Regions from separate parts of the Streptosporangium album genome, predicted to be linked through region 2. Evidence: riboswitches for the same ligand, from Rfam matches in the RefSeq annotation. Region 2 holds a riboswitch; the other holds the start of a gene.
What was found. Region 2 has a riboswitch for guanidine ahead of FHR32_RS11660 (DMT family transporter). Riboswitches for the same ligand answer to the same signal wherever they lie in the genome.
Positions count from the first base shown of each region.

Region 1: linked by a shared signal. The riboswitch ahead of FHR32_RS09755 (MBL fold metallo-hydrolase) and the one ahead of FHR32_RS11660 (DMT family transporter) in region 2 are both predicted to bind guanidine.

Region 1 covers NZ_JACHJU010000001.1:2,079,790-2,095,137, forward strand. Annotated here, with positions in the region: gene FHR32_RS09720 (ABC transporter ATP-binding protein) at 1-997, shown strand, start outside; gene FHR32_RS09725 (ABC transporter ATP-binding protein) at 963-1,976, shown strand; gene FHR32_RS09730 (metal-dependent hydrolase family protein) at 2,058-3,317, shown strand; gene FHR32_RS09735 (amidohydrolase family protein) at 3,390-4,607, shown strand; gene FHR32_RS09740 (pyridoxine/pyridoxamine 5'-phosphate oxidase) at 4,604-5,200, shown strand; gene FHR32_RS09745 (alpha/beta hydrolase) at 5,358-6,353, shown strand; gene FHR32_RS09750 (hypothetical protein) at 6,547-7,044, opposite strand; guanidine-III (ykkC-III) riboswitch at 7,346-7,413, shown strand; gene FHR32_RS09755 (MBL fold metallo-hydrolase) at 7,425-8,330, shown strand; gene FHR32_RS09760 (hypothetical protein) at 8,674-8,943, shown strand; gene FHR32_RS09765 (hypothetical protein) at 8,946-9,572, shown strand; gene FHR32_RS09770 (hypothetical protein) at 9,650-10,417, shown strand; gene FHR32_RS09775 (hypothetical protein) at 10,734-11,324, shown strand; gene FHR32_RS09780 (hypothetical protein) at 12,074-12,340, shown strand; gene FHR32_RS47200 (TniQ family protein) at 12,539-13,171, opposite strand; gene FHR32_RS09790 (TniB family NTP-binding protein) at 13,199-14,212, opposite strand; gene FHR32_RS09795 (TnsA-like heteromeric transposase endonuclease subunit) at 14,209-15,348, opposite strand, start outside.
Region 2 covers NZ_JACHJU010000001.1:2,466,820-2,482,167, forward strand. Annotated here, with positions in the region: gene FHR32_RS46645 (S9 family peptidase) at 1-1,720, shown strand, start outside; gene mgrA (L-glyceraldehyde 3-phosphate reductase) at 1,721-2,749, shown strand; gene FHR32_RS11620 (lysylphosphatidylglycerol synthase transmembrane domain-containing protein) at 2,768-5,194, opposite strand; gene FHR32_RS11625 (M28 family metallopeptidase) at 5,756-7,306, shown strand; gene FHR32_RS11630 (molybdopterin-containing oxidoreductase family protein) at 7,380-9,395, shown strand; gene FHR32_RS11635 (hypothetical protein) at 9,423-10,190, opposite strand; gene FHR32_RS11640 (GNAT family N-acetyltransferase) at 10,367-10,816, opposite strand; gene FHR32_RS11645 (hypothetical protein) at 10,909-11,376, shown strand; gene FHR32_RS11650 (SRPBCC family protein) at 11,426-11,893, opposite strand; gene FHR32_RS11655 (VOC family protein) at 11,918-12,304, opposite strand; gene FHR32_RS11660 (DMT family transporter) at 12,370-12,693, opposite strand; guanidine-III (ykkC-III) riboswitch at 12,711-12,777, opposite strand; gene FHR32_RS11665 (acyl-CoA dehydrogenase) at 13,217-15,040, shown strand; gene FHR32_RS11670 (NUDIX hydrolase) at 15,276-15,348, shown strand, end outside.

The DNA.
Region 1 (15,348 bases), 390 kb from region 2:
GCTGGAAGTGGACGACCTGCGGGTCGAGTTCGGCGGCGACGACGGCCACACACCGGTGCTGCGCGGGGTGAGCTGGCACGTGGATCGCGGGGAGACGCTCGCCGTCCTCGGCGAGTCCGGGTCGGGCAAGAGCCTGACCGCGCAGGTGATCATGGGAATCCTGGAGACCCCGCCCGCGCGGATCGCGGGCGGAAGCGTGCGCTGGGAGGGCCGTGACCTGCTCGGCCTTCCGGAACCCGCCAGACGCGAGATCCGGGGGCAGGGGATCGGCATGGTCTTCCAGGACGCGCTGTCCGCGCTGAACCCGGTCCTCCGCGTCGGTCCGCAGATCGGCGAGACCCTGCGCGTACGCCTGGGCCTCTCCCGCCGGGAGGCGCGCGAGCGGGCGATCGAGTTGATGCGGCAGGTGCGGATCCCCGATGCCGAACAGCGGTACCGCCAGTACCCGCACCATTTCTCCGGCGGCATGCGGCAGCGCGCCGTGATCGCGATGGCGCTCGCGCTCTCGCCGGACGTGCTGATCGCCGACGAGCCGACGACCGCGCTGGACGCCACCGTCCAGGTCCAGATCCTCCGGCTGCTCCAGACGTTGCAGAGCGAGTCCGGCATGGGGCTGGTGCTGATCAGCCACGACTTCGGCGCGGTCGCGTCGATCGCCGACCGCGTGGCGGTGATGTACGCCGGTCGCGTCGTGGAGACCGGCGCGGTCCGCGACATCTTCCGCCGCCCGGCCCACCCCTACACCCGGGCACTGCTGGATGCGGTCCCGCGCGCGGATCGCCGGGCCGGGCAGCTCGCCGCCCTGCCCGGGCAGCCGCCGGTGCTCCGTAAAGGCGCGACCGGGTGCCCGTTCCGCTCGCGATGTCCGATGGCGGAAGCCGTGTGCGAGGAGCGGGAACCGGCCCTCGCGGAACACGCACAGGGCCGCTGGAGTGCCTGCCACCTGGGAAAGGACGTGATCGCTGGTGTGCTCCCAGCCCATTCTCGAGGTCACTGACGTCACCCGCCACTATGCGTCCGGGCGTCGGTGGCCGTTCGGTCCCCCGGCGCAGGTGCACGCGGTGGACGGCGTGTCCTTCGCCCTGGGCGAGCGGGAGACGCTCGGCCTGGTCGGTGAGTCCGGCTGCGGGAAGTCCACGCTCGGGCGGATGCTCGTCGCGCTCGATCGACCCTCTTCCGGGACGATCCGATACCGCGGCGAGGACATCCACCGGCTCAGTCGCGCGGGCCTGAAGCACCTGCGGCGTAAGATCCAGATCGTCCTGCAGGACCCGTACACGAGCCTGGACCCGCGGATGACCGTGGGCGACATCGTCGCCGAGCCGCTGTCGGTGCACGGCGAAGGCACGCGGGCGGAGCGCCGGCGCCGGACCCAGGAGCTCTTCGAGCTGATCGGGCTCAACCCGGACCAGGTCAACCGCTACCCGCACGAGTTCTCCGGCGGTCAACGTCAGCGCATCGGCATCGCCCGCGCCCTCGCGCTGGGGCCCGAGGTCATCGTCTGTGACGAACCCGTCTCGGCGCTGGACGTCTCGATCCAGGCGCAGGTGCTCAACCTGCTGGCCGAACTGCAGGAGCGGCTCAACCTCTCCTACGTGTTCATCGCCCACGACCTGACCGTGGTCCGCCAGATCAGTCACCGCGTGGCCGTGATGTACCTGGGGAAGGTCATCGAGATCGGCCCGGAGAACGCGGTCTACGCGGAGCCGCGCCACCCCTACACGCAGGCGCTGCTGTCGGCCGCGCCGCACGCGGATCCCGATCTGGCGCGCGAGCAGGAGGTGATCCTGCTCGAAGGCGATCCGCCCAGCCCCGCCGCCCCGCCCAGCGGCTGCCGCTTCCGCACCCGGTGCTGGAAGGCGGAGGAGGTGTGCGCCGTACACGAGCCCGCGCTCGTGGGGGCCACGGGTGACGCCGCTCACCATCAGACCGCCTGCCACTTCGCCGCCCCGTCGCCCGTACACACGACGGGTTAATGCGGCAGTCGCGGGGTTGCGCATAACTGCCTTCTGAATACAGAATATTGAATGCGATTGCATTCCAACCTTGGAGGAAAAGTGACCAAGCCCCTAGATGACCGACAGTTCGCCGTCCGGGCCTCCCGCGTGCTGGACCCCGCGAGCGGTGAGTACTACGAGGACGCGAGCGTCGTCATCGCCGATGGCCGGATCGTGTCGGTCGTCGACAACCCGCCCGCCGATGCCGAGCTCATCGACGTCGGGCGGTTGACCTTGATGCCCGGGCTCATCGACTGCCACACCCACATGCTGCTCCGCCCCGAGGACCAGGTGTGGCCGCCGGCGCTCCTGTTCAAGACGCAGGTCTACCGGGTGATCGAAGGCGTCAACGCGTGCGACCGGGCGCTGCAGATCGGTTTCACCAGCGCCCGCGACACCGACAACGAGCAGGTGTGGCACGGCGACACCGCGCTCCGGGACGCGATCGAGGCCGGCATCATCCCCGGCCCGCGCATGGCTGTCGCCTCGGACGGCATCTCCATCACCGGCGGCGACATGCGGATCGACGACAAGGTGAACCCGGAGCTCCACCTCCCGGACGTCGCCGGCATGGTCGACACCCGGGACGAGCTGATCAAGGAGGTCCGCCGCCAGATCAAGATCGGCGCGGACTGGGTCAAGATCTACGCGACCAGCACCCGCAAGGACGTGGAGCCGGAGGAGCTGGAGCCGCTGCACCAGTTCACGGAGGAGGACATCGCCGCCGTGGTCGCGGAGGCGAAGAGGTACCGGCGCGACGTCGCGGCCCACGCGTACGGCAAGGACGGCGCCCAGGCCGCGATCCGCGGCGGCGTCCGCACCCTTGAGCACGGCCCGCTCCTGACCGAAGAGGACCTGCAGGCCATGCTCGAGTTCGGCACCTTCTGGGTTCCGACGATGGGCACCTACTACAAGCGGCAGCACACCGACTTCGACCGGCGCTTCGTCAAGAGGCACGAGGGCGCGTTCAAGCGCGGCCTCGAACTGGGCGTCAAGATCGCTTTCGGCACCGACGTCGGCTCCTTCCCGCACGGCGAGCAGATGGACGAGTTCAGCCTGATGGTGCAGTACGGCATGAAGCCCCTGGACGCCATCAGGTCGGCCACCGTGGTGGCGGCCGAGGTGCTGCGCAAGGAGGGCCAGATCGGCACCCTCGCCGCGGGCGCCCACGCGGACCTCGTCGCCGTGGATGGAGACCCTCTGCAGGACATCGAGGCGCTCAAGCGGGTGGGCTTCGTGATGAAGGGCGGCCGGGTCCACCGGGACGACTTCGCCGCCAGCGCGAAGACGCCCGACGTGCAGTGGACGCCGTCGCGCTGAACATCCAGGTGTGACGATCGAGTCATCCCGCCGAACGGACCGGCGGGATGACGTGGACCGAAGCGGAGGGCCATGACCGGGCTACGGGACGGACTGGTGGTTTATGCGGGACGGCTGCGCGCCGATCCATGGTCGCGCGACCTCGGCCCCGCCTGGCTTCGCATCAGGAACGGCCGCTTCGAGGAGATCGCACGCGGCCACACCCGGCCGACGGACTGGCCCGACTGCCCCACCGTGGACCTGGGGGCTGCGGTCGTGCTGCCCGGGCTGGTGGACTCCCACGTCCACCTGACCGAGTCGGGCGACGGGACCGGTGAGGACGTTTCCGCGGCCAGGTCCACCTCCGAGCGGGTGGACCTGGCCATCAGGAACGCCCGGACCGCACTGCGCGCGGGCATCACCACCGTCGCCGACTGCGGAGGCTCGCCGGAGGCCGTGTTCGAGGTGCGCGCCCGCGCGGCCTCCCTTCCCGACTGCGCCCGGACGCTCGTGGCGGCGGCGCCGATCACCACGGTGCGCGGACACACCTGGCGCTTCGGTGGAGAGGCGCGCGACGACGAGGCCATGCGCGATCTGGTCAGGCGGTTCGCCGCCGCCGGGGCCGACTTCATCAAGATCATGGCCTCCGGCGGCGGTACGCCGGGGGCGCCCGCGTGGGAGCCGAGCTTCTCCGAGGAGTCGCTGCGCGGTGTGGTCGAGACAGCGGCGTCGCTCGGCCGTCCCCTGAAGGTCCACTGCCTGTCCGCTGACTCGATGCGCACCGCCGTCGCCGCAGGCGCGAGGCTGATCGAGCACGGGAAGTTCCGCACCGCCATGGAGGACGGCAGCGGCTTCGACCCTGCCGTCGTGGACCTGATCGTGGGGGCCGGCGCCGTCGTCTGCCCGACGCTGTCGGTCGGCCATCATGTGCTCGCCGCGCCGCCCGAGGTCTCCGGGGACGCGGGGACGTTGTGGGGCAGGCGACAGCCGCATGACCTGGACGACTTCCGGCGGATGGTCGAGAGCGGTGTCCGCATGGTGAGCGGCACGGATGCCGGCTGGCGGTTCACTCCGTTCGACGCGCTGCCCGGAGAGCTGCGGCTGATGGCCGGTTCCGGGATGACGAACCGGGAGACCCTGGCCTCGGCGACCACCGGCGCGGCCGACGCGCTCGGGGTGGGAGATCGGATCGGCCGGATCGCGGCCGGATACCAGGCGGACTTCATCGCTGTCGACGCCGACCCCGTGGACGACCTCTCCGCGCTGGATCGGCCGCAGGCGGTGGCGCGCGACGGGCACGTCATCCGATGAGCGATGTCGAGCCGGCCGACCCGGTGACCGTCCTGCTCGACTGGCAGCGGGCCGCGCGGGAGGCCGACGATCCGCAGGCGGGGCTGATGGCGCTGAGCACCGTCAGTCCGGCGGGCGAGCCGCGCCTGCGGACCGTCTCGCTGAAGCTGCTCGACGGCCGCAGGATCGGTTTCGTCACCGACAGCCGTTCGCCCAAGGCCGGCGACATCGCCGCCTGTCCCAGGGTGGCGGTGATGTTCGTCTGGATGTCACTACGACGGCAGGTCATGATACGCGGTGTCGCGGCACGCATGAGCGAGGCGGAGGCACAGGAGGAGTTTCACCGTCGCGCTCGGCCCGCCCAGCTCGCAGCCTGGGTGAGCCATCAGTCCGCACCGGTTCCGGGCCGGGCTGAGCTGGAATCGGACATGGCTGCGGCCTCCCGCCGCTGGCCTCCGGGCACACCCGTGCCGGTGCCTCCGCACTGGGCGGGGTTCGTCGTCACGCCTGTGGAGATCGAGTTCCTTCAGGCGGGCCGTCCTGACCGCCTGCATGATCGCCGGAGACATCGGCTCGTGGGGGACCAGTGGGTCCAGCGGATCCTCAGCCCTTGAGCTGAGGCCCTGGCCGTGGCGCATCGGGTCGTACGACTCCTGAAGACAGTAATCCGCATTCAGAAATTGGGGTTAGCACCCAAGAGGAGCAAGAGTGAAGCGTCGCGAATTGTTGGGAAGCGCCGTGCCCGGCGTGATCGCCTTATCCGCCGGAGGAATGGCTCTGTCGAATGACGACGGCGGCATTCACGTGCGAGAAGTGGGCAGCTACTTCGTCGGCGGAAAATCAATCACTCTCGCCGATGCGCCGTCCCGGGACGCATTCGTCGCGGCAGGGCGGTCCCCGGCCCGCGTGGATCCCAACGGGGATTTCGAAACCGGTCAGGTCTACGTCCAGTTCGTACGGCTGGCACGCCCCCGCAGTTCGTTGCCGCTGCTCATGTGGCACGGCGGCGGCCTCACCGGCGTCTCCTTCGAAACCACGCCGGACGGCCGACCGGGATGGCAGCAGCAGTTCCTCGCCGGTGGGCACGACGTCCACCTGGCCGACGGCTTCGGCGGTGGCCGCGCCTCATGGCAGCGCTATCCGGAAATCTCCCAGGCAGAACCACTGTTCCGCACCAAGCAGGAGCTGTGGGAGCTGTTTCGGATCGGCCCCGCCGGATCGTACGCCACCGATCCGGCGAAGCGTCGGCCGTATCCCGACACGCAGTTCCCCGTCGCCGCATTCGACCGGTTCGTCAAGCAGGTGGTGCCTCGCTTTCGGACGTACGACCAGTCCACCCAGGCCGGGTACAACGCGCTCGTCGCCCAGGTCGGGCCGAACGTGGTACTCACCCACAGCGCCGCTGGACCGCTCGGATTCGCCTCGACGATCGCCGCGCCCGACCTCGTCCGCGCCCACGTCGCGATCGAGCCGTCAGGCGCTCCCGACCCGGACTCCGTGGACCTCAAACGGCTTAGCCGGATTCCGCACCTCATCATCTGGGGCGACCGTCTCGGGCTGAACGAACCCGGCAACTCATGGACGGAGCTGTACACCTCTACCAGGAGGTTCCATGACGCCCTGCGGAAGGCCGGTGGCAAGTCGACCTGGATCGACCTGCCGTCCGAAGGCTACCGCGGGAACTCCCACATGATCATGATGGATCGCAACTCACGGCAGGTGTCAAACCTGATCAATTCATGGCTGAAAGAAAACGTGAACGATTGAGTTCGTGGCGTTCACGAGAAGACGACCGGGCGTCCGGACAACGGATATGCCGCTGGCCGCACCGGTCACCATGACCACCCGGCGCGCCTATCTCCGGGTGTCGCATGTCGAGGAGTCCTGACCTCAGGCCGGGGCTCTGAGGAGCCCGGCCACCCCCGGGTGTTCCGGGCCCAGTATGTTTTCCAGCCCTGCCTCATCCGTTGCCGTAGTCGATGATCCGCCACCGCTCCGAGGGAGCGTTTCGGCCGACCAGGAAGTCGTAACGACGTTCCCCGTCCATTTCGGGCCCCTCTTCCTCCAGATCGACCTTGTATCGGGTAGGAACAGCGGACACGAGCCGGGCATATGCAGAACTGTCTGTACGGGGTTCGCCAACCCAGATCAGGTCAAGACGGCGATAGGAGCAGCCGATGCCCCTATCGCCATGCCTCGCCAGGAAAGAGGGTGCGGACAGGGCCCGCGCGGTGTCGTCGTCCCTGGCCGCCACGGCTTGCAGGTATGCCGTGACGACCTGTTCCGGGGTTGCGTCGGGCGGTGGAGTGGCGACCGCGGAGCGCTGCTCGGGAAACAGCTTGCACCACTCGACCCGCAGCGTTGGCAGAACCTCATACGAGGTCGCGATGATCACGCCTGCCAGGACGACCGCGACCGCGACCGGTATCCAGATCTTGCGTGTCGTTCTGGCAGTCACACCGAAGTCCTGTCAGCGGTTGATACGCACAGCGTGGATTTTACCTTTCGGAACCGTGCTGTGAACTGGAACCGGGCCTTCCTCCTGATGAGAGCAGGGCCATTCGGACCTTGGGGTGATGGAGCATGGCCATCGCGGAGGCGTTGCGGAAAGACACGCACCATCTCGCCGGAATCGGAGGTCTCGCCGGCCAGCGGTCAGGGTCACCCGCCGAGGCCGCTGAGCGGTGGCCCAGCCCCGCCCAAGCAGGTCCGCGGGTGAGAACGGTTGAACGGCCCGGTCGGTGCGTATAAGTTTCCCCCTGGAGGCGCATAAGCGCCTGCCCCGGACGAGATGGGCGCCGTACCCGGACTGCCAAGACGACGCTCTCAGGAGACGTCATGGGCGGAAGCACGCATCCGGTCGATTTCACGTCTGAGACGCCCGAGCCTCGCGCACTGGACGTCCGCTGGATCCACGGGTCGCCGTCAGCGAAGCACAACACCGATCCCGACATCCAGGTGTACTCCTACGACGAGCACACGTTCATCCTGCGCCAGAACATGGCGATCAACTACGAGGCGCCATTCCTGTTCCTGATGTTCGGCAGCACCCGAGCCGTACTCATCGACACCGGAGCCACCGCGTCCGCCGAGTTCTTCCCTCTGCGCCGGGTCGTCGACGACCTGACCGGACGCCGGCTGGCCGAGCATCCCCGAGACGGCTACCCGCTGCTCGTCCTGCACACCCACGCCCACCGTGACCACATCGCCGGAGACGCCCAGTTCACCGACCGCCCCGACACCGTCGTCGTGGGAGCGGATCTGAAAAGCGCCTGGGAGTACTTCGGGTTCGCCGACGCCCCCGACCGGGTGGCTCAAGTCGATCTCGGGGGCCGAGTACTGGAGTGCCTGGCCACCCCCGGGCACCATGAGGCGGCCGTCACGTTCTACGACCCCCACACCGGATTCCTGCTCACCGGCGACACGGTGTATCCAGGACGGCTGTATGTGGAGGACTGGGCCGCCTTCGGCAGGACTATCGACCGCTTGATCGGGTTCGCCGACGTCCGGCCGGTCACCCACGTCCTCGGCTGCCACATCGAGATGACCAACGAGCCGGGTGTGGACTACCCCGTCCTCACCACCTACCAGCCGGACGAACCGCCGCTGCAGATGACCGTGGATCAATTACGCGGCATCCGCAAGGCGATCGATGCGATCGGCGACCGGCCCGGCCGACATGCCTTCGCCGACTTCGTCATCTGCCGCAAGGGCACTGCGCAGGGCTCAGGCGGTGTTGGCTGACTTTTCGCCGGCTCCAGTCCGCGAGAGCCCTGCCGAGGCCGTACGGCCTCCCCCACGGAGGAACCGACCGCATAGCCGCTGAACAGCGAAAAGGCCCGGATCCATAATACGGAACCGGGCCACTCGACCTTGTGGAGAGTTCACGAGTGGCCCTTGCCAGGCGCGGAGTAGGTGCCAGGAAGATCGCTTCCCGGAATCAGGGTGATCGTTTCCCGAGGACGACCCCGTCGGCGCGTGGCTAGCCCCGAGCGAGAACCAGGCCGATACGTTCGCCCAGCCCCTGGCCGTACCCGAACTGAAGCTGGACCAGACCCTGTCCGGTGAGGACGGTGACGACGGCTGGATGCAGCTCGGATTCCGGCACAACTGCTGGAAACACGAGGAAGACCTGACCATCCGCTACACGGGCGTGACCCGCTTCACGCTGCAGACCGCATCAGACATGCCTCGCGTGACCCGACTCGGTGAGGTCATCCTGGACGAGGTGCTGCCGCACCCGGACGGATGCGCCCACGAGATCGCCTGCCACACCGGGTCCACCACCATCGTCTGCCGGGACCTCACCGCAACGTGGGTCGAGGCCAGCTGCCCGGACCAACCCCAAAAGGACTGATCTTGAGAAGAGATGGCGCGATGGAGCCCGGCTACGCCCTTGCCGGCTATCGGGTCGCCCCACGCGCTGATCGCCAGGACTGGCAGGACACCGCCCTTCCCAGCACGGGCCTGGTGTCGCTGAGCGACTGCGTGGTCGACCTGATGCCAGTAGACCCCAATGGCTGGGACGACTGGTTCGCCAGCCCTCAGGAGGCTGAGATCGCGCGCGACCAGGCCGGCAAGCCGGGCTTGCACGTCCTCGCAGTCGGATTCGCCACCGCCGATGTTCCTGGGCTGCTGGCCGATATCGCCGATGGCGGCTGGGACACAGCAGCCGGCGGCCTACCGGAACGGCTGGCCCGGCACGAGAGGTTCCCGCATGCCGGCGGCCAGCGGCTGGGCTTTGAACTGGTCGGCTTCGACAGCGGGCGCTGGCACACCTGGACCTGTCTGGGAGGCCTTGTCGCCGACGTCCGCAGGGCCACCGGCGTCCAGCCGGGACAGTGGGGGCTGATCCAGGACGAGCAGGACGCGCGCCGCGCCGCTCAATGGCTCACCGGCTCAGGCCTCGGCGACCCCAAGGTATTGCTCTGGGCAGCCGCGCTCCTCACCGACGTCACCCGAGCATTGAACGCAGCAACTCCATGACCGTCCACACCGGACCCGGTGGTGAGCCTGCGAATAATCCGCATGCCCCAGAACTGGCATCACGGCAGACTCCGACCATGACCGACGTTCTCGCCTGCGAGCTCATGCCCCTGGGGACGAAGACACCCCGGCTTGGGGTCGACTGGACCCAACGACCCAGCCGCTACCTGACGATCGACGGCAAGCCCGCCTACCGGATCGCCTACTCGTGCGGCACCTGCGGACTGGTCCTGCGCCGCCAACCCGGAGCGACCGCGGGCCCGCCGCCCGCAGAAGAGGTTCGCGACCGGCTCAGCACCGGACTCGACACATTGGACTCCGAGATCATCGGCGCCTTCTCCGCTCAGCTGCCCCATGGGGACTACCTCGTCATGCTGCTGGACGTCCAGCCGAGGCTCGTCACGCCCGGCTCAGCTGACGACTACTTCGCAGCCGAAGGCCCCAGCGCCTGGCGGAACGAAGAGTTCGAGTATCCGCTCGACCCAGCCAACACCGGCTATTACCGGCTCGGCCGCAACCGTGTCAACGAGCACGATGAACTGTTCCAATTCGCCGTCCCCATCACCGACCCCGCACAGGCTGATCCGGCAACCACTGACCGCTACGCCAGCGCCGCCGACAGCCACCCCACAGCGGTCGCCCTCGGGCTCCTTGACATCCAAGGACCCTGGTTCCGCCGTGAACGCCACTGGGGGCTGTTCCACTACCTCCTCGACGGTCACCACAAGACAGCCGCCGCAGCAGGACGCACCGTCCGCCTGCTGACCTTCATCTCAGCAACCGAGTCCTTCGCCACCGAGGCGGAGCTCCTGCAGCTGCCAGAGACCCTCCAGGCCGAGGAATAGTGCACGGTCGGAATAACACCCCTGCACCAGTAGCTCACCGGGCGCTCGGCCTCACCTGCCTCACCAGACACCGGGGACCGCAACCGGTCGACCAAGGCCACCAGCCGCAGCAACGCCTCCACGCTGAGTATCGCCCCAGGCCCAGACGGTGCAATAGAGAGCAGTCCAGCTACAGGTGCATCACCGGTGGCGGATTGAAGCGGTCCAGCGCACTCCGTCAGGCAAGGTGTTCACCGCCAGGTTCGGAATCTGTCAAACCTGCTGCCTTTCCGCCGACTCGTCGGTGATCTCACCTCGTGTCGATTGCGACTGCACCGTGACGTTTGCCCTCGAAGATGACCGTGTGAATATAGAGAAGATGCGTCCCCGCGTTGAGGAGTTGTCCCGGCGGCTTGGTGTCAACCCACCTGACGTGGTCTACGGCCAGCCGCCCCAAGGAGCGGACTGCATGCTGAAGAGACGCGGCAAGAACTCACTGATTGTCATCGGAGCTACCTTTGACGACCTGCCGGAGCATTTGCAGGACGTGGATCTCGGGTGGGCCATCGCGGCATCCGACCGCACACGTGTTCGCAAGGAGGGGGTATCAACTTCGGCCTCGGCTGGCATCGGCGCTGTGGCTGGCCTCGTTGGGGCCCCGTTGATCTTTCTGTTCGACTCACCCATCCCATTCGGCGTGGTGACTCTGACACTTCTCATCGTGATCGGAATGCCGATCATCATCAGAGGGCAGATATACGCGCTGGACCGCAGGGTGGCCGAGGTCTGCGGAAGGGAGGTGGTCCATCGCGCCCTGGAGTACTGGCAGAAGAACCCGCCTCAGATGCGAGGTCTCTACCAACTCGCGATAAAGCTGCAGCCTTCCATGGCGAAACGAGCTGCTCGGCTGGCCCCTGCGAACCTCTGAAGGCGAACCACACTCCCCGCCACGTGAGCAGCCTGCGTGCGCCCGCACAGTTTCCCCCGAGTCTCTCTCATCACTTCGTACGCCCTCGATCCACCACGGAGCGGCAGCGGGCTAGCGACGGAGGGGCTCGGCCTCACGTATATCGCTCCAAGGCCCCCTGCTTGCAAAGCAGGCGTGGTACCGGCTCGACATGGTTGGGGGCTTTGCTCTTCCTGCTGGGATCTTCCGCCATCGTCCATCAGTGTCCACAGCGCGCTGCTCATCGACGGCTCCCTGGCCTGCCCGCTGATACCCGGCCGCCTCGCCACCGCCACCACCGGCCTGGACGACGCCGCCACCCGCACACCATCGGAAGAACTCACCGCGTTGATCACCGCGCGCCAGCCGTACTTGCTGCGTCTCAAACAGAGCCCGAACGCAGACCGCAACATCCGCTTCCAATGCCCGGCAGCAGGCACCTCCCCGTCGGTCACCTGCCCCCGCTTCGACCGCCTCCACCAGCGCGGCCCCAGCCGACCCACCGCGGTCGACCTGACCGACGCCCGGCAGCGAGCCGCCCACCCAGCGGCCAAACCCCGCGTCTTGCCCCCGACCCCCGGCCCCCGACCACAAGACCGGTGAACTGCCGAAGATCTGCCACCAGCACACCATCACCCTGCGCAACGACGACCTCGGCCACCTCGACAAGTTCCGCCAGGATGCCTTACCTCAGCCCCTCGTGGCGGGGGACGTACTCCACTGCCAGGGCCATGACGGAGGGGCTGAACGGCCGTCTCAAGGGCCACGACCTCGACCTGAGTGATCCGAAGAACCGGCTCGCCCACGGCCGCGTCGCCCAGACCATCCTGGTCGCTCTGCTCGTCACCGTCGCCAACGACCACTTCCTCGACCAGTGGCGCCACATCCACCAGCACCCAGACGAGCCCGACACATCCGCCGACATTCCCGAGATCCCAGCAGAGCACATCGACCGCACGCCGCTCACGGGCCGGAGCAGGCCACCACCCGCCCCATAACCCGCATTTCAGATCACCTTGTCGCAACACCCAGCCCGGAGCCGACATCGCCATGCCCAGCGACGCGAACTCCAACCTCCACCAGCGCCCTGACACCACCCGGGCCTTCCCGGACACCTGCTCCGCGGCTCCCAAACCAAGACGAACCCGATTCGGAAACTCCTGAACTGTTCTGTCGCAGCGAAGGTTGAGCGATTCTCATCGAAGTTTGAGTGATCGTGGCTCAGCTGCCTTCTGGCGTTGCTTCCGACGTTCTCGGTAGGCCCATACTCGGCACGCGTCTGAGCACCAGAGCCGAGGCAGACCACGGGGGTCGTCACGAGGCAGCAGAGCATCGCATCGCCCGCATCGTCGGTGCGGCGGTTGGCTGGCTCGGCGGCAATCGCGAGAGTACCAATGGGACGGAGCAGGCGAGGTGAAGGAAGTTCCGCATGCCTCACATGAGTTCACGATTGGCGGTTGAGGCGCTGGTCGGAAACGTTCGGAGTGGCGCTGGCGGTATGCCATTTGGCGGCAAGTGGCCGAACACCAGCGAACGGCTCCCTGTACTCCAAGGCGGAGCGGGGCGAAGCACCTCTCGCAGAGGAATCCGGCAAGGGTGCGCCGCAACACGTCCTGACTGCGGCCACTTGCGGCCGCGAGTCGGTCCAGCTGCGGGCGCCCTCGGAAATCCGATGATCCCTGCAAGTGTGCCCGCAGGAGGTTTGGTGCGAGGTGGTTGGCGATGGCAAGGCGTTCAACGTAGGAGGCGACGCTCTCACCCCGGCGGGGGCGGATGTTGATGGGCAGACGGGCGGGTAGGCGGCGGTCGTCCGGGCTGCTGGGCGGCATGCCGAAGGCCTTTCCGAGTCGGCGGGGTCAGTCGAATTCGGAGCCGTGGTCGAGCGGGACAGCCTCCAGGCCCTTCTTCGTGATCCTCTCGCTGCCGGCCAGGAGCGCGTCCAGGGCCGCCCCGCGGATCAGGTGGGACAGCGAACCGATCATGCCGCCGGTGCGCTGGTGCAGGTAGCGGTCCAAGGAGGTGAGGGTTCCGGGGCGGTGCGCGTGCAGGCGGAGCGCGTTCTCCAAGGTGGCCACCAGGCCCTGCCACTCGGCGTTGTAGGTCAGCGGCGCGGTCGGGATCAGGGTGAAGCGCCCGGCGATCTGCTGCCCGCGGGTGCCGTTGAACAGCCCTTCGCGCTCGACGTTGATCCCCGCATAGACGAAGGTCGCCGGGATTCGCTCCGAGAAGTACTTGAGCGTGTCGGCGACCTCTGCGCCGGAGCGGGTCGTCAGCGAGATGTTGTGCAGTTCGTCCACGAGCACCAGGCCCACCCGGGCGTCGATGAGGACGCCGCAGACCGACTCCAGAACGTCGGTGATGTTCGCCCGGGTGCCGACCGGCAGTCCCAGGAATCGCGCGAACTCCACTGCCATCATCCGCGCCGTGGCGGCGGGCGGGACGGTGATGTAGACGACCGGGATGCGGTCGCTCACGCCCGGGTGGCGGGCCCGGTCCAGCAGTTCGTGGGCGAGGCCGAGTTGGGTGATGGCGGTGGTCTTGCCCGTGCCAGCCGGGCCGGAGATGATCAGTCCGCGGCGGGCGCTGACCGCGTGCCGGTTCAGCAACATCAGGCGCCGCCCGCAGATGGTCGTGTGCTTGATGGTTGAGGTCGCCACCACCAGCAGTCGGGTGTGGTGGTCGATCCGCTCCTCCTCGTAGCGGGTGCGCTCGGCCGGAGAGAGCGCGTCGCGGTCCGCGTCGGACAGCAGCACGGGGATCGAAGGCTGGTCGGCGACGAAGACTCGCCAGCCCGGCAGGCTCGTCAGGTGACGGTCCGGCTCCCTCAGTTCGTCGGCGGATGGGGGGCGCGGGGCGGAAGGGCGGGTCATGAAGACTTCCAGGGGTCGGCGAGCGGATCGAACAGTCCCAGCGGGATCACCTCGGCCAGCGGCTTGTCCTCACCCGCGGTCTCCTCGGCATCAAGCTCGGGCTCCGGGGCCGGCGGTGGGGTCGGGACGGGTTGGGCGGTTTTGGCGCGGGCGGCCACGCGCTTCTCCCGGCGTGTGCGCTTCTTCGGCTTCGCCCCGCCGTTCTCCGCGTCCTCGGGGCCTGCGTGGGCGCGGGTGAGCAAGGCGGCGCCCGCGTCCGCGATCTCCGCCTCGGTGCCCTCGGGCAGTTCACGGGCGGCGTGGTCCCAGGCCAGTTCCCCGAACGGGACGGGGGTGTGGCGCAGGTGCTTCCAGGTGGCTTCCAGCCATTCGCCGTTGCCGTGGTGGTTGCGTACCCAGATGCGGGAGATGTCGTAGGGGTCGTGGTGGACCTCCCACAGGCCCTTCTTCGCCGTGACACCGGAGTGCTGACGCCGAATCAGACCCGGGCCGTCGTAGGTGCGCCGCTTGATCTTGATGCCGTAGTCGTTGACCGCCCGCCAGGTCGCCGGCAACAGTTCGATGTAGTCGGTGGCGCTGAGCGCGACTGGAACGTAGCCGCAGGCCTCCACCAGCGCGGCGTACTTCTCGTTCGATGTGAAGGACCTGCCCGGGTGCAGCGGGTCGCGTAAACCGTTGTGTTCGCGGTTCTGCCACGACGCGATGAGCCATTCGTCGAGAAGCTCCTGCAACTCCAGCAGCGACCACAACCGCCGCTCTTCCAGGTTCCGGCCGCGGTGGTCGGTGCTGCGGCCGGTGAACCCGGACACGAACTGAGCGAAGAGCGTGCCGACGGAGTCGAGCATCTTCTCCACGTGCCCCTTCTGGAACGGGGACGCCTTGTGCGTGGGCTGAAAGTCGATTTCCAGGAAGCGGCAAGAGGCGCGGAAGCTGTGGGAAACGAACGCTTTGCCGTGGTCGCAGACGATCATCTCTGGCACGATCACCGGCTGCGCGGCGGCGTGCTCCAGCCGCTCGTCCAGCCTCAGTAGCCGGCGGTGCGGCAGCACCGAGTGCGACATCCTCAGCGCGTCCACCCAGCCAGGCCGCATCAGCTCCGGCGTGACGGTGCGAGCCAGCAGTACGCTCGCATCCAC
Region 2 (15,348 bases):
CCCGGGCGAGCAGATCCTGCTCGACGGGAACGAACTGGCCGGGGAGAGCGACTTCTTCTCCATCGGCACCAGCGCGGTCAGTCCCGACGGGACCCTGCTGGCCTACTCCGTCAACTTCACCGGCGACGAGCGGTTCACCCTGAAGGTGAAGGACCTCACCACCGGTGAGATGCTCCCCGACGAGATCCCCGGCATCTTCTACGGCGGAGCCTGGTCGGCCGACGGCACGACGTTCTTCTACACGACCGTCGACGAGGCATGGCGGCCCAACCAGGTCCACCGGCACACGATCGGCGCCGCGTCCGCCGACGACGTCATCGTCCACGAAGAGGGCGACGAGCGGTTCTGGATCGGCATCGGGCTCAGCCGCAGCGAGCGCTACCTCGTGCTCTCGATCGGAAGCAAGATCACCAGCGAGGTCCGCATCCTTGAGGCGGACGACCCGACGGGTGAGTTCCGCGTCGTACGCCCGCGCGAGACCGGCGTCGAATACGGCATCGACCACGCCGGCGACCACTTCCTCATCCTGCACAACCGGAACGCGGAGAACTTCGAGCTGGCCACCGCGCCGCTCGACGCCCCCGGCGACTGGACTCCGCTGATCGAGCACCGCGAGGACACCCGGCTGCTGGACGTGGAGGCCTTCGCGGGCCACACCGTCGTGCACTTCCGCCGAGACGGCCTCACCGGCATCCGCGTCCTTCCCGGGGACCGGGAGGGCGCCGAGGGGGTGGAGCCGTACGAGATCTCCTTCCCGGAGCCGATCTACGACGCCACGCCGTCGGGAAACCCGGAGTTCACCACCGGACGGCTCCGCCTCGGCTACACCAGCATGGTCACTCCGCCCTCGGTCTATGACTACGACCTGCGGACGCGCGAACTGATCCTGCTGAAGCAGAAGGTCGTGCTCGGCGGTTACGACCCGGCCGACTACGAGCAGTTCCGCGAGTGGGCCACCGCCTCCGACGGCACCCGTGTCCCCATCTCGATCGTGCGTAAGAAGGGCACCGAGCGGCCCGCGCCCACCGTGCTGTACGGCTACGGCAGCTACGAGATCTCGATCGACCCGTCGTTCTCGGTGGCCCGGCTCAGCCTGCTGGACAGGGGGTTCGTCTTCGCCGTCGCGCACATCCGGGGAGGCGGTGAGATGGGTCGCCGCTGGTATGAGGACGGCAAGTTCCAGAAGAAGAAGAACACCTTCACCGACTTCGTCTCCGCCGCCGAGCACCTCAGGGCGGAAGGCTGGTCGAGCACCGTCATCGCCCGGGGCGGTTCGGCCGGTGGCCTGCTGATGGGCGCGGTCGCCAACCTGGCGCCGGAGACCTTCGCGGGAGTGGTCGCCGAGGTGCCGTTCGTGGACGCGCTGAACACGATCCTCGACCCGTCACTGCCGCTGACCGTCATCGAGTGGGACGAGTGGGGCGACCCGCTGCACGATCCGGACGTGTACGCGTACATGAAGTCCTACTCGCCCTACGAGAACGTCGACCAGCGGGTCTATCCGCCGATCCTCGCCATCACCAGCCTGAATGACACCCGCGTCTTCTACCACGAGCCCGCCAAGTGGATCGCGAAGCTCCGCGACACCGCGGACGGCGGGCCGTTCCTTCTCAAGACGGAGATGGGCGCCGGGCACGGTGGCCGGAGCGGCCGTTATGACTCCTGGCGCGAGGAAGCCCTCGCCCTCTCCTGGATTCTCGACACAGCCAAGGTGGCCTGAATGGCATACATCGCAGCGGACGACCGATACGACGGGCATCAGCCGTACAACCGGGTCGGCAGGAGCGGGCTGCGGCTTCCGGCGGTCTCGCTGGGGCTCTGGCACAACTTCGGCGACGACCGGTCCTTCGACACCCAGCGGGCCATCCTGCGGAGGGCCTTCGACCTGGGGGTGACCCACTTCGACCTGGCCAACAACTACGGCCCGCCGTACGGCTCGGCGGAGACCAACTTCGGCCGGCACTTCCGGGACGACTTCGCGCGGTACCGCGACGAGCTGGTGATCTCCACCAAGGCCGGTTACGACATGTGGCCCGGGCCGTACGGTGAGTGGGGGTCGCGCAAATACCTGCTGTCCAGCCTGGACCAGTCGCTGAAGCGGATGGGGCTGGACTACGTCGACATCTTCTACAGCCACCGGTTCGACCCGGACACGCCGCTGGAGGAGACGATGGGCGCGCTGGACCACGCGGTCCGGTCGGGTAAGGCCCTCTACGCGGGCATCTCCTCCTACTCGCCGGAGCACACCGCGGAGGCGGCCCGGATCCTGCGTGAGATGGGCACGCCGCTCCTGATCCACCAGCCCTCCTACTCGATGCTGAACCGGTGGATCGAGGGCGGCCTGCTCGACGTGCTGGAGGAGGAGGGCGCGGGTTGCATCGCGTTCTCTCCGCTGGCGCAGGGGATGCTGACCGACCGCTACCTCAACGGTGTCCCCGAGGGGTCGCGGGCCTCGCAGGGGCGCTTCCTCACTCCGGAGATGCTCACCGAGGAGAACATGCGGCACATCCGCACGCTCAACGGGATCGCGGAAGGACGCGGTCAGTCGCTGGCGCAGATGGCGCTGTCGTGGGCGCTGCGCGACAGGCGGGTCACCTCGGTGCTGATCGGCGCGAGCAGTGTCCGGCAGCTGGAGGACAGCCTCGGGGCGGTGCGGAACCTGTCCTTCACCGATGAGGAGCTGGAGACGATCGACAAGGACGCGGTCGAGGCCGGCATCAACATCTGGGCCCGTTCCAGCGAGGCCTGACCCCTGCCGGGGCCTCGTTCACAGTGCCTGGTTGCGCTGCAGGTAGGTGAACGAGGCCCAGCCGGGCAGGACCGGCAGCCAGAAGGTGAGCAGCCGGAACAGCAGCACGGCGGAGGTGGCGATCTCGCCGGGGAGGCCGGAGATGGTGAGGCCGCCGATGAGGGCGGCCTCCACCGCGCCGAGACCGCCGGGGGTGGGGGCGGCCGAGCCGATGGCGTTGCCCGCCAGGAAGACGATGGCGACGGCGGCGAAGCCGAGGGAGCCGCCGAAGGCGCGGATGCTGGCGTCGAGGGAGGCCACGAAGAAGATGGTCAGCAGCAGGGTGCCGGAGAAGCCTTCGAGGATCTTGCGGGGCGACTGGAGCACGTCCAGCAGGCGCGGGATGACGCCGGAGAACAGTGACCGGATGCGCGCGGTGACCATCCGGCGCAGGCGGGGGACGCTCACGATGACCAACGCCAGCACGGCCACGGCCAGCAGGACGAACACCAGCGTGCGCGACGGGGTGAAGGACGAGGCCGCGCTGGAGCCGGTGATGTAGGCGAACAGCAGGAGCAACGTGATGTGGAAGCTCAGGCCGATCAGCTGGGAGGCGCCCACGCTGGCCACCGCCTGCCCCGGGGGAATGCCACGTTTCTGCAGGTAGCGGGTGTTGATGGCGACGCCGCTGACCGCGGCCGGGGCGACCAGCTTCACGAACGACCCGGCGAACTGGACGAGGACGGTACGGCCCAGCGGAAGCTTCTCCGGCACGAACCCCCGCAGCATCAGCGCGGCGGCGACGTAGCTCATCATCGCGGCCACCAGCGCCACGACGGTCCAGCCCCACTTGGCCGAGCTGATCATGTTCAGGTTGATCTGGGTGATGTAGTAGACCAGGAAGTACGCGGCGAAGGCGCTGGCGATGATGGTGATGAGGATCCGCGGGCGGAAGCGCTCCAGGCGGACCTCCTCGGCCTCGGCCTTGGGCTTGAGCTCGACGATCCGCTCACGGATCTCGGTCAGGATCTCCTTGTCCTTGCTGAGCGCGGCCCTGGTCTCGCGGGTGAGCGCGATCCGCTGGAGCAGCGGGAGCGCGCCTGCCAGCGTGTCCGGCCCGGCGACGGACGCGGCTGCGCGGACCGCGCGCTCGGCGCCGACGCGCAGGCTGAGGTAGGTGAGCAGCTGGGCGATGTCGAGGCGGAGCAGGAGGTCGCCGGCGGCGATCTCACCGCTGCGGGCGTCCGTGAGGATGACGCGGCCCTCGTGGTCGACGTGGATGCTGTCGCCGGTCAGGCGCCGGTGCGCGAGCCGCTGGACCTGGAGGAGCAGCACCTGCTCCCAGATCTGGGCCAGCAGGTCGTCGTCGATCTCGGTGTCGGGGATGTCGTCGAGCGCGCGGGTGTCGGTGTGCTCGTAGGCGAGCAGCGCGGCGTCGGTGCCGATCTCGCTGGTGCCGACGAGCCGGGGGGTGCTGGCCCCGGCTGCCTGCGCGGCGTACGCCATCAGGGCTTCGCGTTCCAGCTCGGCGCGGAGGGAGCGGATGGCCCGGCGCCGGGTCTCGGTGTTGAGCCGGATCCGCCGCCAGAGGCGGTAGAGCAGCCCGGCGACCTGGCGGTCGCGGTCGAGGACGGTGACGTCGAGACGGCTGCCGTCCTTGAGCCCGATGGCGTATCGCCGGCTGCTCTGGTGGTCGTCGTCGAGTCTGCGGGCCCGCACCGGGACGAAGCCCAGCTTGGCGACCGCCGCGACGATCGCGCTGCCCGGCGGGCGGGTGTTGGGACTGCCCACGCCGTACAGCGTGGCGTAGCCGACGGCCAGGCCCACCAGGATGGAGACGACGATGCCGAGGATGGTGGCGGCCGTGGCGGCGAACAGGGCGATGGCGTTGAGCGCGACCGCGCACCACAGGGCCGCCCGCCAGGTGGGCCTGCGGGAGATCCGGACGGCCGTGACGTAGGCGATGATCGAGGTGAGCAGCGTGTTGAGGGGTTCGACCCCTCTGCGGCCTCCGGTCAGCAGGAGACGGAGGTCTTCGGGACCGGCGTTGAGGATCCACTCTCCGAGCGCGAAGGACAGCACCATTCCGGCGATCGCCGCGAACAGGCCCTCGGCCACCCGGAGGCCGTCGCGGTGGAGCACCCTCTCGATCGCGTAGGCGGCGGGAAGGCCCAGCATGGCCGCACCGCTCAGCACGCCGACCAGGCCGCTGAGCAGGAACGGCACCCGGTTCGTGCCGTCGATGACGTCGCCTTCGAGGCCGTTGAGAGTCTTCTGCGCGACGAGCGCGAGCAGCACCACGGCCGCCAGCCCGAGCAGGACGGCCAGGAAGCGCAGCAGGTCGGAGGGGCGCCGGATCCGCTGCGGGAGCAGGGGTTCGACGACGAGCACGACGGAACCGTCGCCCGTCGACGGTGTTGCGTCGTCGAAGGCCGCCACTTTGCCGCTTTCCTTAATTTTCGTCACCGCTAGCGATTCTGCATGTTCCGCATTACAGGTGCGTCACCGATCTTCTCTTCCAGTGTCCACAATCGGAGGCATGCGTATCTCGCCACCCTCCGACAGTGCTGACGGTATGACCCCATCCTGACGCCCGAGGCCGGGAAAAGAGCGGCGCCAGGCGATCCGGCACGACGCCGTGACCGCACTCGACCATAGTCACCGCGGCTGCCCGCCTGCTCTGAGGGTATGGTCCAGACACTCCGGCAAGGTTATGAGGTTTTCCGGAGATGGTATGAAATCCTCTGTACACGGCGAGATGCTCTCCCGGGCGGCGCAGGCGAGCATGTGCAGGCCCGCGCCCCTCAGCGCCCCTCAGTGCCTCTCCGGACGCGAGGCGGCGCCTGCCTACGTCACGAAACCACGACCGTCAAGTAGGGCCAGGGAACGCCCCGAACGCTGATTCGACTCCGCTCGATAACAAATGTCGAGCGGGTCTTTAAAGATCGTGATTACTCCTACTACCTTCCGGCTTATCACGATCAAGGGGATTTCCTCTCCACTCGTGCCAGTGCTAAAGGAGTTTGCATGCGCGCACGCGCTCACAAGGGTCTGGTGGCAGTGATCATCGCCGCTTCAACCATGGCTCTGCCAGTGATCTCCGCCACTCCGGCCTCCGCCGACCCGGATCCCGCGGCATTCAGCGCGTCGGTCAAGGCTCCGGCGGTCAGACGGCACCTGGAGAAGCTCCAGCAGATCGCCGACGCCAACGGCGGCACCCGCGCCTCGGGCACCCCGGGCCATGAGGCCTCGGTCGCCTACGTGGCCGGCAAGCTGCGGGCCGCGGGATACAAGGTCACCCTGCAGGAGTTCGAGTTCCCGTTCTTCCGCGAGCTCGCCCCCAGCGTGCTCAACCGGGTCTCGCCCGGAGGCAAGCCCTACGTGCGCGACACGGACTTCGCGGTCATGACCTACTCCGGTTCGGGGAACGTCACGGCCCCCGTGCAGGGGGTGGACCTGGTCCTGCCGCCGAGCCCGGCGCCCAACGGCTCCACCTCCGGCTGCGAGGCGAGCGACTTCGCCGGGTTCACCGCGGGCAACATCGCACTGCTCCAGCGCGGCACCTGCAACTTCCAGGTCAAGGCCGAGCTCGCCCAGGCGGCCGGCGCCTCCGGCGTGATCATCTTCAACGAGGGCCAGCCGGGCGAGGGCACCAACGACCGCCGGACCCTGCTGAGCGGCACGCTCAACGTGCCCACCACGAACATCCCCGTCGTCGGCACCACCTTCGCCGTCGGCAACGAGCTCGCCGCGGCCGGAACCACGGTGACGCTCACCGCCGACACCGAGGGCGACCCTCACCGCAAGACGCGTAACGTCCTGGCCGAGAGCCGCTGGGGAGATCCGGGCAAGGTCGTCATGCTCGGATCTCATCTGGACAGTGTCACCAAGGGGCCGGGCATCAACGACAACGGCTCCGGTAGCGCGGGAATCCTGGAGACGGCGCTGAAGGCGAGCGTCCTGCCGACCAGGAACAAGCTCCGGTTCGCCTTCTGGGGCGCCGAGGAGCTGGGTCTGCTCGGCTCCGAACACTACGTGGCGAGCCTCTCCCCGGAGGAGAAGGCGAAGATCAAGATGTACCTGAACTTCGACATGATCGCCTCGCCGAACTACGTCCTCGGGATCTACGACGGGGACAACTCCGACGCGACCGGCGCTCCGGCGGGTCCCGCGGGCTCGGACAAGATCGAGAAGCTTTTCGAGTCGTACTACAGGGCGATCCGCCAGCCGTACACCGGCACCGACTTCACCGGCCGCTCGGACTACGGCCCCTTCATCGCGGTCGGCATCCCCGCGGGCGGCCTGTTCACCGGCGCCGAGGGCGTCAAGACCGCAGAGGAGGCCGCCAGGTTCGGCGGCGAGGCCGGGGTCGCCTACGACAAGTGCTACCACCAGGCGTGCGACACCATCGCCAACGTCAACGACAAGGCCCTGGCGATCAACACCGGCGCGATCGCGACGGCGGCGTTCGTCTACGCCTACAGCGGCACCCTGCCCGGCGGCGGCGCCCCGGCCTCCACCCAGCCGGGGACCGGTGGCGGCGGCCTCGGGCACGACCACGGAGGCGCCCCCATGTAGCAGACGCGCCAGCGGAGGGGCACGGCTGAGGCGGCCGTGCCCCTTTTTCTGCCACGCGGATAAAGTCGGGGGCATGTCTCTGGGTGAACTGCAGGTTCTGGGTGCGTGTCCGCTGGACTGCCCGGACACGTGCTCGTGGGTGGTGACCGTCCGGGACGGCAAGGCCGTCAGGATGCGCGGCAACCCCGATCATCCCTACACCCGCGGCGCGCTCTGTGTGAAGGTCAACCGCTACCTTGAGCACACCCAGGCGCCCGACCGCATCCTCCATCCGATGCGCCGGGTCGGCCCCAAGGGGTCCGGCCGGTTCGAGCGGATCAGCTGGGAGGAGGCCCTGGAGGAGATCTCCGTACGGCTGCGCGGGATCATCGACGAACATGGCGGCGAGGCGATCTGGCCGTACATCGGCACCGGCACGCTCGGCTACATCCAGGGATCCGAGGGGGTGGCGGGACGACGGTTCTGGAACGTGCTCGGAGCCTCCAAGCACTTCCTGAACATCTGCTCGACGGCCGGCAACGTCGGGCTGTCGCGGACCAACGGCACGGCCGGCGGGATGGACCCCGAGACGTTCGCCCTCTCGAAGCTGATCCTGCTGTGGGGCACCAACACGCTGACCAGCGGACATCACCTGTGGAAGTTCATCCAGGACGCCCGCGCGGCCGGGGCGCACGTGGTGGCGATCGACCCGATCCGCACCCGGACCGCCGAGCAGGCCGACGAGCACCTGCCGATCCGGCCCGGCACCGACGCGGCCCTGGCACTCGGGCTGATGAACGTGGTCCTCTCCGAGGGGATGGAGGACCGCGACTACCTGGAGAACCACACGAGCGGCTGGGAGGGTTTCCGGGAGGAGATCCTGCGATATCCGCCGGAGCGCGTGGCAGAGATCACCGGTCTGCCCGAGGCCGACATCCGCGCCCTGGGAGTACGGCTGGCGCACACCCGGCCCACCGGCATCCGGGCCACGATGGGCATCCAGCGGCACGCGGGCGGCGGCACCGCGATGCGCACGATCGCCGCCATCCCCGGGGTGACCGGCGACTGGCGCCACCCCGGTGGCGGGGTCGCCTACTCCACCAGCGCCTACATCCACCTGAACATCGACACCCGTGAGGACCTGCTCGCCGAGCCGGTCCGGCAGCTCACGATGACCCGGCTGGCCGAGGGGCTGGACGCGTCGGTGAAGTGCCTGTGGGTGTACGCGGCCAACCCGATGGGCTCCACCTCCGACCAGAACCGCATCCGCGAGAAGCTGCTGCGCGAGGACCTGTTCACGGTCGTCATGGAGCAGTTCCCGACCGACACCGTGGACTACGCCGACATCGTGCTGCCCGCGACCATGCAGATCGAGCACACCGACCTGCACGCGGGCTACGGGCACATGTATCTGATGTGGAACGAGCCGGCCGTCGAGCCGCCGGGCGAGTGCCTGTCCACCATGGAGACCTTCCGGCGCCTGGCCCGGCACATGGGCCTGACCGAGCCGTCACTGTACGACTCCGACCTGGAGTTGGCCGAGCAGCTGCTCGCCTCGGGGCATCCGTCGTTGGAGGGCATAACGGTGGACCGGCTGCGCAAGGAGGGCTGGGTCCGGCTCAACGTGCCGCAGCCGTTCGTGCCCTTCGCCGACGGTTTCCCGACGCCCTCGGGGAGACTGGAGTTCGGCTCCGGACCCGCCTACGTCCCCTCGCACACGGCCTCCGCCGAACGCGGGCCCTACCCCCTGGCACTGATCACCCCGGCCGCCCACACCTTCCTCAACACCATCTTCGGCAACAACCCCGAGCTGCTGCGGCGCTCGAAGGGGCCCCGGATCCTGGTCAACCCGGTGGACGCCGCACAGCGGGAGCTGGGCGACGGGCAGCGGGTCCGGGTGTTCAACGCGGGCGGCGGGTTCGAGGCCGTGGTGGAGGTCAGCGACAGGGTGCAGCCGGGTGTGGTGGCCTCCACCAAGGGGCACTGGCGGAAGCTGAGCTCGGGTGGGGCGACGGTGAACGCCGTGGTGGAGGAGCGCGACGCCGACATGGGCCGGGGCGCCGTCTACCACGACAACCTGGTCGAGCTCAGCGCGTGCGCTCCCGGCTGAGCCCGGTCCTCGCGTCCGCCGGTGAGCTCAGCCCTTGTGCTTGTCGAGGAAGGTCAGGACGGCGCGGAACAGCTTCGGCGCCTGGTCGCCCGTGAAGAGCCCGCTGGCGTGCTCCCGGCCGGGGAGGATGACCAGCTGGCGGTCGGCCGACTCCGTGGCCGCGTCGTAGACGGCCTGCGCCAGGTCGACCGGGGCGATGTCGTCCTGGTCCCCGTCCACCTGGAGGAAGGGCGCCTTGAGCGTGGCGACCTCACCGGGCTGGGTCACCCCGGAGATGCTGATGACCCCGGCCGGTGGGGACGTCAGCTTGCCGGCCGCGAGCACGGAGGCCTGCCCGCCCACCGACCCGCCGACCAGGAACACCTTTTTGACGCCCGCCGCGCGCAGCCGCGTGGCCATCGCGACGATGTCCCCTTCGGGCTCCGCCTCGTTGTTCCGGTCGAACAGCAGGACCCGGTATCCCGCGTCGACCATCCGGTCGGCCAGCGGGAGCCAGCCGCACACGCTGCCCCGGCGCTCGTAGGAGACGACCACCCCGACGGGCCCCTTGCCCATGATCACGCCCTGGGTGGTGGTACCGCCGCGCTTGTACTTGAAGATCGTCCCGTTCTTCTCGGTGACGCAGCCGTCGATGTTCACCCCGGTGGGGCTGGACTCGGGGGTCGCGACGGGGGTGGGGGTGGTGCTCGGCGGGCTCGCGGCGGCAGTGCTCGACGTGGGCGCGGGGACGGGCGGGGAGGCCGTGGCGCCTTGGGCCTGGCTGCCGGCCGTACCCCCGCAGGCTGTCAGAAGCACGGCCAGAGCCCCTAGACCAAGCGCGTGTTTACCCATTGCTCCCCCAACGACTCTGTCCGGATTGACATGTTGAGGATGCCGTATCGGAGATCAAACCGTGGTGAGATCCCGTTTCCGGCGGGCTCTTCGGCGACCGGCGGGCCCTTCGGCGACCGGCGGGCGGGCAGGCGGACCGATCAGCTCAGCGAGAGCTTGTATCCCTCGTGGGACGCGACGAAGCCGAGGGAGTCGTAGAAACGATGGGCGTCCTTGCGTGACTTGTCGGTGGTGAGCTGGACCAGGGCGCACCCGCGGGCCCGGCCGCGCTCGACCGCCCACTCCATCATCTGGCGGCCCAGTCCCCTGCCGCGCAGGGCCGCGGCGATCCGGACCGCCTCGATCTGCATCCGGAGCGCTCCACGGCGGGAGATGCCCGGAATGTAGGTGAGCTGCATGGTGCCCACGACCTCACCGTCCAGCTCCGCCACGATCAGCTCGTTGTTGGGATCGGTGTCGATGGCCTCGAAGGCGGCGCGGTGCTCGTCGCCGAAGTCGCCGGTGCGGGCGGCGGAGACGACATCGTCGGCGATCATGGCCACGAGCAGCGGAACGTCCTCGGCCCGGGCGATACGGAAGGTCACTGTCATGACGGCCAACCTATCGAGGGGCCGTGGCTCAGGGATGGGTCAGGGTTGCTCCCCGATGCGGTCAGGGGGTCCGGAAGGGCAGTGTTGGTGTCATGAACGACGAACTGACTCGACGTGACGAGATGTCCCTCGCCGGTGCGGCCCTGCGGGGAGCGCCGTGGAGGGCCGCCGCGGTGACCGGTGGCGCGGTCGCGGCCGCCAGTTTCGGCATGGGCGTGCTCCTGCCGGGGAACGCCGACCTGACCTGGGCCCTGTCTCTCGGCATCGGCCTGTTCGCGCTGATCGCGGCGGTCGGCTCGGTCAGCAGGCCCGATCGCGGGGACCGGGTGACCCGGCAGGCCCGCCTCTGGGCCCTGCGCCGCCCCTGGCGGTTCTCCCTCTACCCGGCGCTCGGCGCCGCCGCGCTCATGTATCCCGTCCAGCTCGTCGTCGACGACGAGGGCGTGTTCGGCGCCGCGCTGGACGCGCTGCAGGGCGGTGTCGCGGTCTATCTGATCACCGCCGTCCTGGCCCTGACCCTCAGGGGACGCGGCCAGTCATCCCTGCCCCACGGCCACTGACCGGATCTCCGCCGGCGCCCGAGAGGGCCGGCGGGGACGGCATGTCCTCTCAGGCCCGCTCCACCACCCGCTTGATGCCTTCCAGAGTCCGCCGCATGTTGGCCTCGTTGTGGGCGGCCCTGTCCCGGACACCGGTGACCAGCCCGCCGACGACCCGCATGAAGGGGCCACGGGTGTCCCAGGTGCCCTGCTCCACGTGACAGCCCGTCCTGGTGGGGGTGATGCCGAAGCGCCACAGGGCCACGTCCAGCAGACCGGCGGCGCGGACGTGGTAGGCGAAGACCCTGCCGGGGTCGGCGGCGGTCACCGTGCAGACCGTGGACCAGTGCCGCCGCCCGCGGCTGTTGTGCCCCCGGAACCGGGCACCGGGCCGCGCCTCCCGGATCCGTCCGACCCATTCGGCACTCAGGCACTCGACGTTCCAGGCACTCATGTCGGTGATGTCGGTGACCAGCGCGTAGACCACTGCGGGCGGCGCCGAGACGTGGATGCTCACAGACGCGCTCGGGGGGCTCATGACGGCAGCATCCCCGACATAACATCACTCCGGCAAGAGCTGCCGGGTCCTCTCGTACTCGGCACGGCAGACGCAGAACTCGTTGCCCTCCGGGTCGAGCATGGTCACCCAGCCGACGCCTTCGGAGTCCCGCCGGTCGTCGTGGACCGTGGCGCCGAGCCCGAGCAGGCGTTCGACCTCCTGGTCGCGGGTGGTGCCGTCCGTACCGGTGACGTCCAGATGAATGCGGTTCTTGACCGTCTTGCCCTCCGGAACCCGGATGAACAGCAGATCCAGCTTGCCCTGGAGGAGAATCTCGTCGTCCTCCGGCTTGTCGTCCGGGTGGATCTCCCAGCCGGTGGCGTTGCTCCAGAAAGCCGCCAGCTCGTACGGCTGGGCGCAGTCAATGGTCACGAAGTGAACGTCGATCATGCCTCTACCCAACCGCGACACCACCTAAGGCGTCAAGATGGTTCTTCCTCCGCCGTCAGGGATGCTCAGTGGCCGCCACCGGCGAGGTTGAGGCCGACGACTCCGGCGAGAATGAGGGCGATCGAGACGATCTTGAGAAACGACACGTCGTCGCCGAGGAACAGCATGCCCAGAGACGCGGTGCCGACGGCGCCGATGCCCGTCCAGACGGCGTAGGCCGTACCGACCTCAAGGCTCTTGAGGCCCATGGCGAGGAGGCCGAAGCTGAGGACGGCCGAGACGGCGAACGCGACGCTCGGCAGTGGCACGGAGAACCCGTGGCTCATCTTGAGCGCGTAGGCCATGGCGACCTCGAACAGACCGGCGACGATGATGACGACCCAGGCCATGACGGCTCCTTCCATAAGGAGCGTCGTCTTTTCAGACCGGGTACGGCGCATCTCGTCCGGGAGCCGCCCTCATGGGAGCTCTAGTGGCAGAGCGTAGCAGTGGAAGTGCCCCCAGGGGTCGGCCGGGGCCCGCGCCGCGATCTCGCCGGGGATCCCCCACAGCGCGAGGTCCGCGCGCCACCGCTCGCCCATGAGACCGAGCCTGGAACGGCGAGACCTCCCGCTTCAGCCCCGCGCTCCGGACGGCCCCTCCGTGTCGCCCTGTCGCGCCGGGTGACCACCGGACCGCGACGTCACGCCGGCCGTACGGAGCAGGAGGCCGGCATGCGCCTCGGAACCGGCCGACCAGCGTGAGGACGGAGAGACGAGCGGAGAAGGCGGCGCGGGGTGTCCTACTGGTGCGATGTGACAAACGTCCTATCAGGGCGGTTTTTTTGGGGTTACTGGCGGGTAGCATTGTCGGTAAGGTTACTGGCCAGTATGTAACGAGTCCCGGTTCCCCCGGTTTCAAGGAGCAGACCCCATGGGCCACTACAAGAGCAACATCCGTGACCTGGAGTTCAATCTCTTCGAGGTGTTCGGGCGCCGGGAGATCCTGGGCACAGGACCCTACGCCGACCTCGACGAGGAGACCGTGCGGACCATCCTCGGCGAGGTCAACCGCCTGGCGACGGGCGTGCTGGCCGACTCCTTCGAAGAGGGTGACCGCACGCCCCCGGTCTTCGACCCCGCCACCGGGACGGTGACGATGCCGGAGGGCTTCAAGAAGTCCTTCGCCGCCTACCGTGACGCCGGCTGGACCAACCTCGGCCTGCCCGCCGAGCTGAACGGCCCCGGCCTGCCCAACAGCGTGAACTGGTCACTGGCCGAGATGGTCCTCGGCTCGAACCCGGCGATCTGGATGTACGCCAGCGGCCCGGCCTTCGCCCACGTGATGCACGTGATCGGCACCGAGGACCAGAGGCGCTACGCCGAGCTGGCCATCGAGAACCAGTGGGGCGCCACCATGGTCCTCACCGAGCCCGACGCCGGCTCCGACGTGGGCGCCGGCCGCGCGAAGGCCGTCCAGCAGCCCGACGGCACCTGGCACATCGAGGGCGTCAAGCGCTTCATCACCAGCGCCGAGCACGACATGGCCGAAAACATCTTCCATCTGGTCCTGGCCCGTCCCGAGGGACACGGCGTGGGCACCAAGGGCCTGTCGATGTTCCTGGTCTCGAAGTATCACGCCGACCTCTCGACCGGCGAGCTCGGCGAGCGCAACGGCGTCTACGTCACCAACGTCGAGAAGAAGATGGGCCTGAAGGTCTCCACGACCTGCGAGCTCACCTTCGGCGAGAAGCACCCGGCCGTGGGCACGCTGATCGGTGACGTGCACGAGGGCATCAAGCAGATGTTCATGATCATCGAGCACGCCCGGATGATGGTGGGCACCAAGGCGATCGCCACGCTCTCCACCGGCTACCTCAACGCCCTGGAGTACGCCAAGTCCCGCAAGCAGGGCGCCGACCTCACCCAGATGGCCGACAAGTCGGCCCCGCGCGTGGCCATCACCCGCCACCCGGACGTGCGCCGCGAGCTCATGCTCCAGAAGTCGTACGCCGAGGGCATGCGGGCACTGGTCCTGCTCACCGCCACCTACCAGGACGCGGTGCAGATCGCCGGCTTCGAGGGCCGCCGGGACGAGCACGCCGAGGCGATGAACGACCTGCTGCTCCCCCTGGTCAAGGGCGTCGGCTCCGAGCGCTCCTACGAGTTGCTGGCCCGCTCGCTGCAGACCCTGGGCGGCTCCGGCTACCTGCAGGACTACCCGATCGAGCAGTACATCCGGGACGCCAAGATCGACTCTCTGTACGAGGGCACGACGGCGATCCAGGGCATGGACCTGTTCTTCCGCAAGGTCCTGCGCAACCAGGGCACCGCCCTGGGCTCGCTGTACGGAGACATCAAGGCCTTCGCCGCCTCCGAGGCGGGCAACGGCCGCCTCAAGGAGGAGCGCAAGCTCCTCGACGAGGCCGCCGACGAGGTCAAGGCCATGGCCGACACCCTGGCGGGCTGGGCCATCGGCTCGCTGGAGGCCCCGGAGGAGGTCTACAAGGTCGGCCTCAACACCACCCGGTTCCTGCTCGCCCTGGGCGACGTGGTCATCGGCTGGCTGCTCCTGCGCCAGGCCGAGGTGGCGCTGGCCGCGCTGGGCTCCTCCGACAAGGACAAGGCCTTCTACACCGGCAAGGTCGCGGCGGCCTCGTTCTTCGCCCAGACCATCCTGCCCCGCCTCACCGCCGAGCGTCGCGTGCTGGACGCCACCAACCAGGACCTGATGGAGCTCCCGGAGGAGTCCTTCTAAGTCTGAAGCCGCCTGCTCCCTCGGCAGCCGACACTGAGGGGCGATCCTTCTCCCGAAGGATCGCCCCTCACCCGTTTCCTCCGCCCTTCCGCATGGCCGCGGTTCTCCGTTCGACTGCGCGGCGGTCGGGTGCTCCCAGCGGCGCCACGCAACCGACGGGATCATGGGAGGGATATTGACACGCATGATTAGTTATTCTCATTATGAGATTGTCTCAATCCTAGAAAGTCGTGCGATGGACGAGTCCGAGTTCCTGGCGAGTTATGACCCCCGGGCCTTCCCCCCGGTCGCGGTGACGGTCGACGTGG